Regions from separate parts of the Paenibacillus sp. 102 genome, predicted to be linked through region 2. Evidence: predicted binding sites of a transcription regulator. Region 2 holds the regulator's gene; each other region holds the start of a gene.
The links. The regulator NrdR, encoded in region 2, represses ribonucleotide reductase genes. The targets are predictions, from matches to a motif close to AACACNATATATNGTGTT.
Positions count from the first base shown of each region.

Region 1: a site for NrdR is predicted at 725-742, ahead of nrdI (class Ib ribonucleoside-diphosphate reductase assembly flavoprotein NrdI). Genes of this name have one in related genera too.
Region 3: a site for NrdR is predicted at 1,348-1,365, ahead of AAIE21_RS00570 (anaerobic ribonucleoside triphosphate reductase). Genes of this name have one in related genera too.

Region 1 covers NZ_JBCGHT010000002.1:415,221-417,500, reverse strand. The annotation lists gene AAIE21_RS08095 (hypothetical protein) at 1-246, shown strand, start outside; gene nrdI (class Ib ribonucleoside-diphosphate reductase assembly flavoprotein NrdI) at 791-1,150, shown strand; partial or broken gene AAIE21_RS08085 (ribonucleotide reductase N-terminal alpha domain-containing protein) at 1,137-1,835, shown strand; partial or broken gene AAIE21_RS08080 (ribonucleotide-diphosphate reductase subunit alpha) at 2,150-2,280, shown strand, end outside.
Region 2 covers NZ_JBCGHT010000001.1:1,083,803-1,086,082, reverse strand. The annotation lists gene speD (adenosylmethionine decarboxylase) at 189-572, shown strand; gene nrdR (transcriptional regulator NrdR) at 755-1,216, shown strand; gene AAIE21_RS05715 (replication initiation and membrane attachment family protein) at 1,523-2,280, shown strand, end outside.
Region 3 covers NZ_JBCGHT010000001.1:111,749-114,028, forward strand. The annotation lists gene AAIE21_RS00570 (anaerobic ribonucleoside triphosphate reductase) at 1-1,304, opposite strand, end outside; gene plsY (glycerol-3-phosphate 1-O-acyltransferase PlsY) at 1,531-2,127, shown strand; gene AAIE21_RS00580 (HesB/YadR/YfhF family protein) at 2,236-2,280, shown strand, end outside.

The sequences.
Region 1 (2,280 bases), on a different contig from region 2:
GTAGGAATGGTTATGTTTCCCGAGAAACGAAAACGTACAAAAGAAGTTATAGAAAAATTGAAAGTAGCATATGAGCAAGAAACCAAAATTCGAGCAACTGTGAAATTTCAGCATATGAATCAATATGTAGAGGGAATGGTTGTATATTTTGATGAAGAAGCACCAGTGTTTACCATGCAAGATAGAGATGAAAATTTTCATCATTTATTTATAAAGGATATTTTACGTATTGAACATTGCGAATGATTGATGCTTTGTGTACAGTTTTTTGAAATTCTTATCACACTAACGAATAAATTGGTGTGCCATAATAAATTTCCTTTTCATTATAGTGATATTTTTTATTGTGTAACAAAAAAGAAAGTATATGTATTCGATATAATAAATGTTTCATCCACAAGGGGAGAATTCCTCGCTTGTGTGATTTAAATAATGTGTAACCGGTTTCGAACAGATTACAATTTAAAGTCTGTTCTTTTTTGTGTGATGCTGGAGAAATAAGTTTCTCCAGCATTTATCGTTTTTTTACAAAAAATATTGGTAACATTTTTGTGAAAATGGTTAAATTCGTTGACAACTTTTTTGAAAAGCACTTTATTGACATGAGTTTTAGAATGTTGTTTCATAGTCTTTGTATTGAAAAAAAACGACATGCTATGTCGAAAAGTAAAAGTTAAAAAAAGAAAGAATTTATACATATATCTTGTGTCTTGTTTTGAAACGTAATACAATATATAGGGAAATCATGAAACGACATCTAGATATTAAAGAAAGAAGGGGAGGGTCGGAAATGTTGGTTGCATATGATTCTATGACAGGAAACGTGAAGCGTTTCATCCACAAATTAAATATGCCGGCCGTTCAAATTAATGAGAATCTAGTATTAGACGAAGATTTTGTTCTTATTACGTATACAACAGGTTTTGGAAATGTGCCGGAACGTGTTTTAGAATTTTTAGAGCGCAATAATGCAAATTTAAAAGGCGTATCTGCAAGTGGCAATCGCAACTGGGGAGATATGTTCGGAGCAAGTGCAGATAAAATCTCAACCAGATACGAAGTACCTATTGTATCAAAATTCGAGTTATCTGGAACAAATAAAGATGTAGAATATTTTAAAGAAAGGGTGCGGGAGATTGCGACACATTGAACTGAATAATGAAATCACGCAAATGCAAGACGGTTTCTATCAGCTTCATAAGGATAAAGAAGCATTAGAAGTCTTTATGGAAGAAGCGAGAGCGAATACCGTTCATTTTGAGAGCGTGGCAGAGCGAATTGAGTACATGAATGAACATGACTACTATTACAACGTTCTGGACGAGTATAAGTTGGAGGAAGTAGAGGAAGTATATAACGTTGCATACGGTGAAAACTTCGAGTTCCAATCTTATATGGCGGCATCTAAGTTTTATAAGGATTATGCGTTAAAAACAAATGATCAAAAACAATACTTAGAAAGCTACGAAGATCGTGTAGCAATTGTGTCACTATACTTAGGACGCGGCGATGTTAACAAAGCAAAACAATTTGCAAGCATGATTGTAAAACAAAACTACCAACCAGCGACACCAACCTTTTTGAATGCGGGAAGAAGCAGAAGAGGAGAAATGGTGTCTTGTTTCTTGTTAGAGATGGATGATAGCTTAAATTCGATTGGATTTAATATTAATACGGCGATGCAGTTATCGAAAATTGGCGGAGGAGTAGCTTTAAACTTGTCCAAACTACGCGCACGCGGTGAGCAAATTAAAGGCATTGATAACGCTGCAAGCGGTGTTGTACCAGTTATGAAATTGCTTGAAGATTCGTTTTCATATGCGAATCAGTTGGGTTAACTTATGGCTCAACTATAAAACCGGGTCAATTGCTGGAACGCCTGAGTATATCGAGGCAGGATACTACGAAGAAATTACGTAGCGCCCCCTAAAAATCCAAGATTGCAGGAAATCAGCAGCCGAGCTCCTAAGTCTATTAGATAGGGAGAAGGTCCAACGACCAAGTGGCTATGTAGGTGACTATATAGCTCGAACCTGGCTTCTCAAACCAAGGTTGTAGGTGAGAAGAAGATATGGTCTGAACTCTATAGCGATATAGAGAGGATAGCAGAAATGACTATCCCCCATACGTTTTAAAGGTATGGAGTAACAATATGCAAAGAAAAGGTGCCGGAGCAGTATATTTAAACATTTTCCATTGGGATATTATAGAATTCCTCGATACAAAAAAAATAAATGCCGACGAGAAGAGCCGTATTCAGTCTCTATCAATCGGTATTAT
Region 2 (2,280 bases):
TGAAAATAAACAAAGTATACTAACACTCGTAAACTTAAGAGCTGAGGTACGTAGTTACTACTTAAAGGGTTAGGACCTCTCTGGACTAACTTTCCCCCGTGGTAGTAGAGCAAGCCAAATTGCAAATTAGTTTTCAATTCGAACAGTTAGATTAAATTTTTATGAGGGGGAACTGTAGAATGGATACTATGGACACGATGGGTCGTCACGTAATCGCTGAACTTTGGGATTGCGATTTCGACAAGCTTAACGACATGCCGTTTATTGAACAATTATTTGTGGATGCAGCACTAAGAGCTGGTGCTGAAGTACGTGAGGTTGCTTTTCATAAATTTGCACCACAGGGTGTAAGTGGAGTTGTAATCATTTCGGAATCACATTTAACAATTCATAGCTTTCCAGAACACGGCTATGCAAGTATTGATGTTTATACTTGTGGGGATCGTATTGATCCAAATGTTGCTGCAGAATATATTGCAGAAGGTTTAAATGCAAAAACGAGAGAGAGCATCGAGCTTCCTCGAGGCACAGGTAGCTTCGAAATTAAGCATAGAGAAACAAAAGCTCTTTAAAAAAGAACATAATTGATTTAAAATGTAAAGAGGTGTATAATGCACCTCTTTTTTAGTTTATATAAATTGAAGTATTGATAAGTAGTAAGCGTAGACAAATAGGTTATATAATATTGTATATATATTTTCACATGTAGGTGAAGTGAGAAGAATGAAGATTAAATTGGAAGGGAGTGAATGAGTTGCGTTGTCCAACCTGTTTTCATAATGGTACAAGAGTATTGGATTCACGTCCGGTAGATGAGGGGCGCTCCATTCGAAGAAGAAGAGAGTGTGAAAGTTGTTTAAATCGATTTACGACATTTGAACGAGTAGAAGAACCACCTCTTATTGTTGTCAAAAAAGAGGGAACACGAGAAGAGTTTAATAAAGAAAAGATTTTGCGTGGATTAATTAAAGCGTGTGAAAAAAGACCTGTATCATTAAAACAATTAGAAGAAGTAACGCAAAACGTAGAGCGTGAGCTTCGTAATTTAGGAATATCAGAAGTGAAAAGTGATATGATCGGTGAAATCGTAATGGAAGCACTTCGAGATATTGACGATGTTGCTTATGTAAGATTTGCTTCTGTATACCGTCAATTTAAAGATTTAAATGTATTCATCGAAGAATTAAAAGATATACTGCAAAAAGAAAGAGAATAAGATAAAGTGAAACTTTAATCAGTGGGGGGATTCTCCAGCCCTCACCAATCGGGCTTTTACAGGCAGTTGATTCCCCACCTATCTTCCTTGTTTCTCTCTGAATCTTGAGGCGGGGATCTTACTGCCCGTTAATGCGGGATAAAACTCTGATTCGCGGTGGCTGTCTTTTCGCTTCATTTCTTTTGGAGTTGGTGGAAGAATTGAACCCGCAAATTACGTGAAAAAGAGCTAGAAGCGTAAGCTATTAGCTCTTTTTTACTAATAAGTTATATACGTAGAATGGACAAAAGAAAGGAATTGCAGGGAATGGAAAAACAGTCATGGATGGAGCTGTTGCCGATCGATCGTTATAAAGTAAGTGCAAAAGGATTGCTACATAATTACGATCGTAAGGTATTAACAATGTTATATCAACCACTAGTGGGTAGCAAGGCTTTTAGCTTATACATGACGCTGTGGGGAGAGCTAGAGCAGGATCGTGTATTTGGAAAAGAGAATACACATCACTCCCTTATGGTGACAATGCAAATGCAGCTTCCTGAAGTATATGAAGAACGGGTGAAATTAGAAGCGATTGGGCTTTTAAACGTATATATAAAAAAAGAAAAAGATATTCGAATGTTTATATACGAATTGCAGCCACCGCTATCTCCAAAACAATTTTTTGATGATATTGTTTTAAGTATTTTCTTGTACAACAGATTAAGCCGGGCGAAATATAATCAAGTCAAGCAATACTTCTTAGAAGAAGAGTTCGACTTTACTTCGTATGAAAATGTTACACATTCTTTTAATGATGTATTTGGTTCATTTAACCCAAGTCAATTTGAACATGCGCAAGAGGAGCTTCGTATTCCGAAGACAACAATGATGCCTGGAAATGAGAAGGGGACTGCTCCTAAGGTTTGGAATGATTTCTTCGATTTTTCCTTATTTGTAGAAGGGTTGTCGACGCTTGTCCCAAGAAAGGCAATTACGGATCAAGTACGTGAATGTGTCATTACACTAGCCTACGTGTATGGAGTCGATGTGCTATCGATGCAAAATATAGTTCTTGGTACAAT
Region 3 (2,280 bases), 970 kb from region 2:
TCATTTCCAAGATCCCACGATTCTTTATCTTCCCCGTGGTGTTTGCCTGTTAAAACAACTAAACATTCTGCAAGACCGATAAAACCAATACTTAACGTTCCTTGTTTTAAAATTTCAGCAACGGAATCTTCAGGATGCAATTTTTCTCCGTCACGCCATACTCCTTGTGAATATAAAAAGTGAAAATCTCTTGCCTTTTTCGTACATTGGTAAGCAAATCTTTCTAATAGTTGACCAATGCCAAGATCCACATAATAATTTAAAGCTTCAAAAAATGCTTCTTTTGAACCGCTAATCAATGCTAATTTCACGAGGTTAATAGAAGTAAACGATAAATTCCCTCTTCCAATTGCAGTCTCTTCTCCATGAATATTGGACATAACACGCGTACGACAGCCCATATAACATACTTCGCTTTCTGGACGACCATCATAGTGCATAGCATTAAACGATGCATCTAAAAATGAAAAATTCGGGAACAACCGCTCAGCTGTCGTTTCCAATGCCAATTCAAATAAATCATAGTTCGGATCACTCTCTTCAAAGTTGACACCTTTTTTCAGCTTAAAAATTTGAATTGGGAAAATAGGTGTCTCCCCTTTTCCTAATCCTGCTTGCGTCGCTCGTAATAATTGTCTAATTAACATGCGTCCTTCTTTTGATGTATCCGTTCCGTAGTTAATGGAAATAAATGGAACTTGTCCACCACCTCTACTATGCATGCTATTGGAATTATGAATAAATGCTTCACAAGCTTGATACGTATCATTCTCTGTTTCTTTCCATGCAAAATCTTCTACTTGTTCTTTTGTTAACGGATACGTCCCTAATCTCTTCTTATTTCTCTCAAATGTTTTTCTCACATACGGTGCTAAATCAATGTCAAATAACGCAAATGATTGCCCGCCGTGCTGCATATTTTGATTCGCTTGAAAAATAATCGAAGAAAGTGCCAATGCACTCTTAATATCCTGAGGTTGTCTCATATGTCCATGCCCAGTATGAAATCCTTTCTCAAGCATTTGTGCTAAAGGAATTTGCGAACACGTTGTCGTACCTGTCGCATAAAAATCTAAATCATGTGGGTATAATATATTTTGACTGATTGCTTTTTTCACTTGTTCAGAAAGTAACTGTTCCATTGCATAATATTTTGCGCTCTCAGATGCGAATGTTCCCATCATCCCCATAGGAGACCGTCCATCAACATTTGCATTTTCTTGCATTAAATCTTGCTCATTCCCATGGACAATTGTTTCAAACATCTTCACCAATTCTTCTTCACGTGCACTTTGTTTCATCATTTCCAAAACCTCCAACAACATCTTGTTAATCTACTAACAAAATGATACAACATATAGTCTTAATCAATCTGTGAGAAATGTAACATTCCTGTGAAAGTTTTTTAAAGAAACTTTGAATTTTTCATTTACAAAAAAGAAATGTGCTCTTTACAAATGTATGGTACAATGTATGGGAAAAACTCTTTTTACCCTTTATCAACACATTTGAATAAAGGAGACTGAACTTATGCTTATTACATATCTTTTATTTGTCGTTGCCTATTTACTTGGCTCGATTCCATTTGCACTTGTTGTTGGAAAAGTTGGTTACGGAATCGACATTCGCGAGCATGGTAGCGGTAATTTAGGAGGAACGAATACATTTCGGACGCTAGGGAAAAAAGCAGGTTTTATCGTTACAATTGCTGACATTTTAAAGGGAACGTTAGCGACAGCACTTCCGTTAATTTTCGCTTTAGATATCCATCCCCTTTGGTTTGGATTAGCTGCAGTTCTTGGACATGTATATCCAATTTTCGCAAAATTCCGCGGCGGAAAAGCAGTTGCAACTTCTGCTGGAGTACTCTTATGCTACGCTCCAATTATTTTTGCAATATTAGCCGTTGTCTTTTTCACCCTGCTATTTACAACGAGATACGTATCGCTTTCTTCTATGGTAACGGCTGTTGTTGCTGTTATCGCATCAATTATTGACGGGGATAAAATCTTCATTGTTGCGATGTGTTTATTAGCTGGTATGGTTATTTATAGACACCGTGCAAATATTGGACGAATTATAAATAAAACTGAACCGAAAGCAAATTTAACAAAGAAACAAAAGTAAGGTTGTGACCCACATAACGCAAAAAGAAAACGCAAAGCATATTAATAGCGTCTTTTTGCGTTATTTTTTATACTAAAGAAAAAGCAACATAACTTGGAGGAACTATACATGAATCTTTCCGTAACAAAAGAAGCAGTAAATTGGTATAAAGAT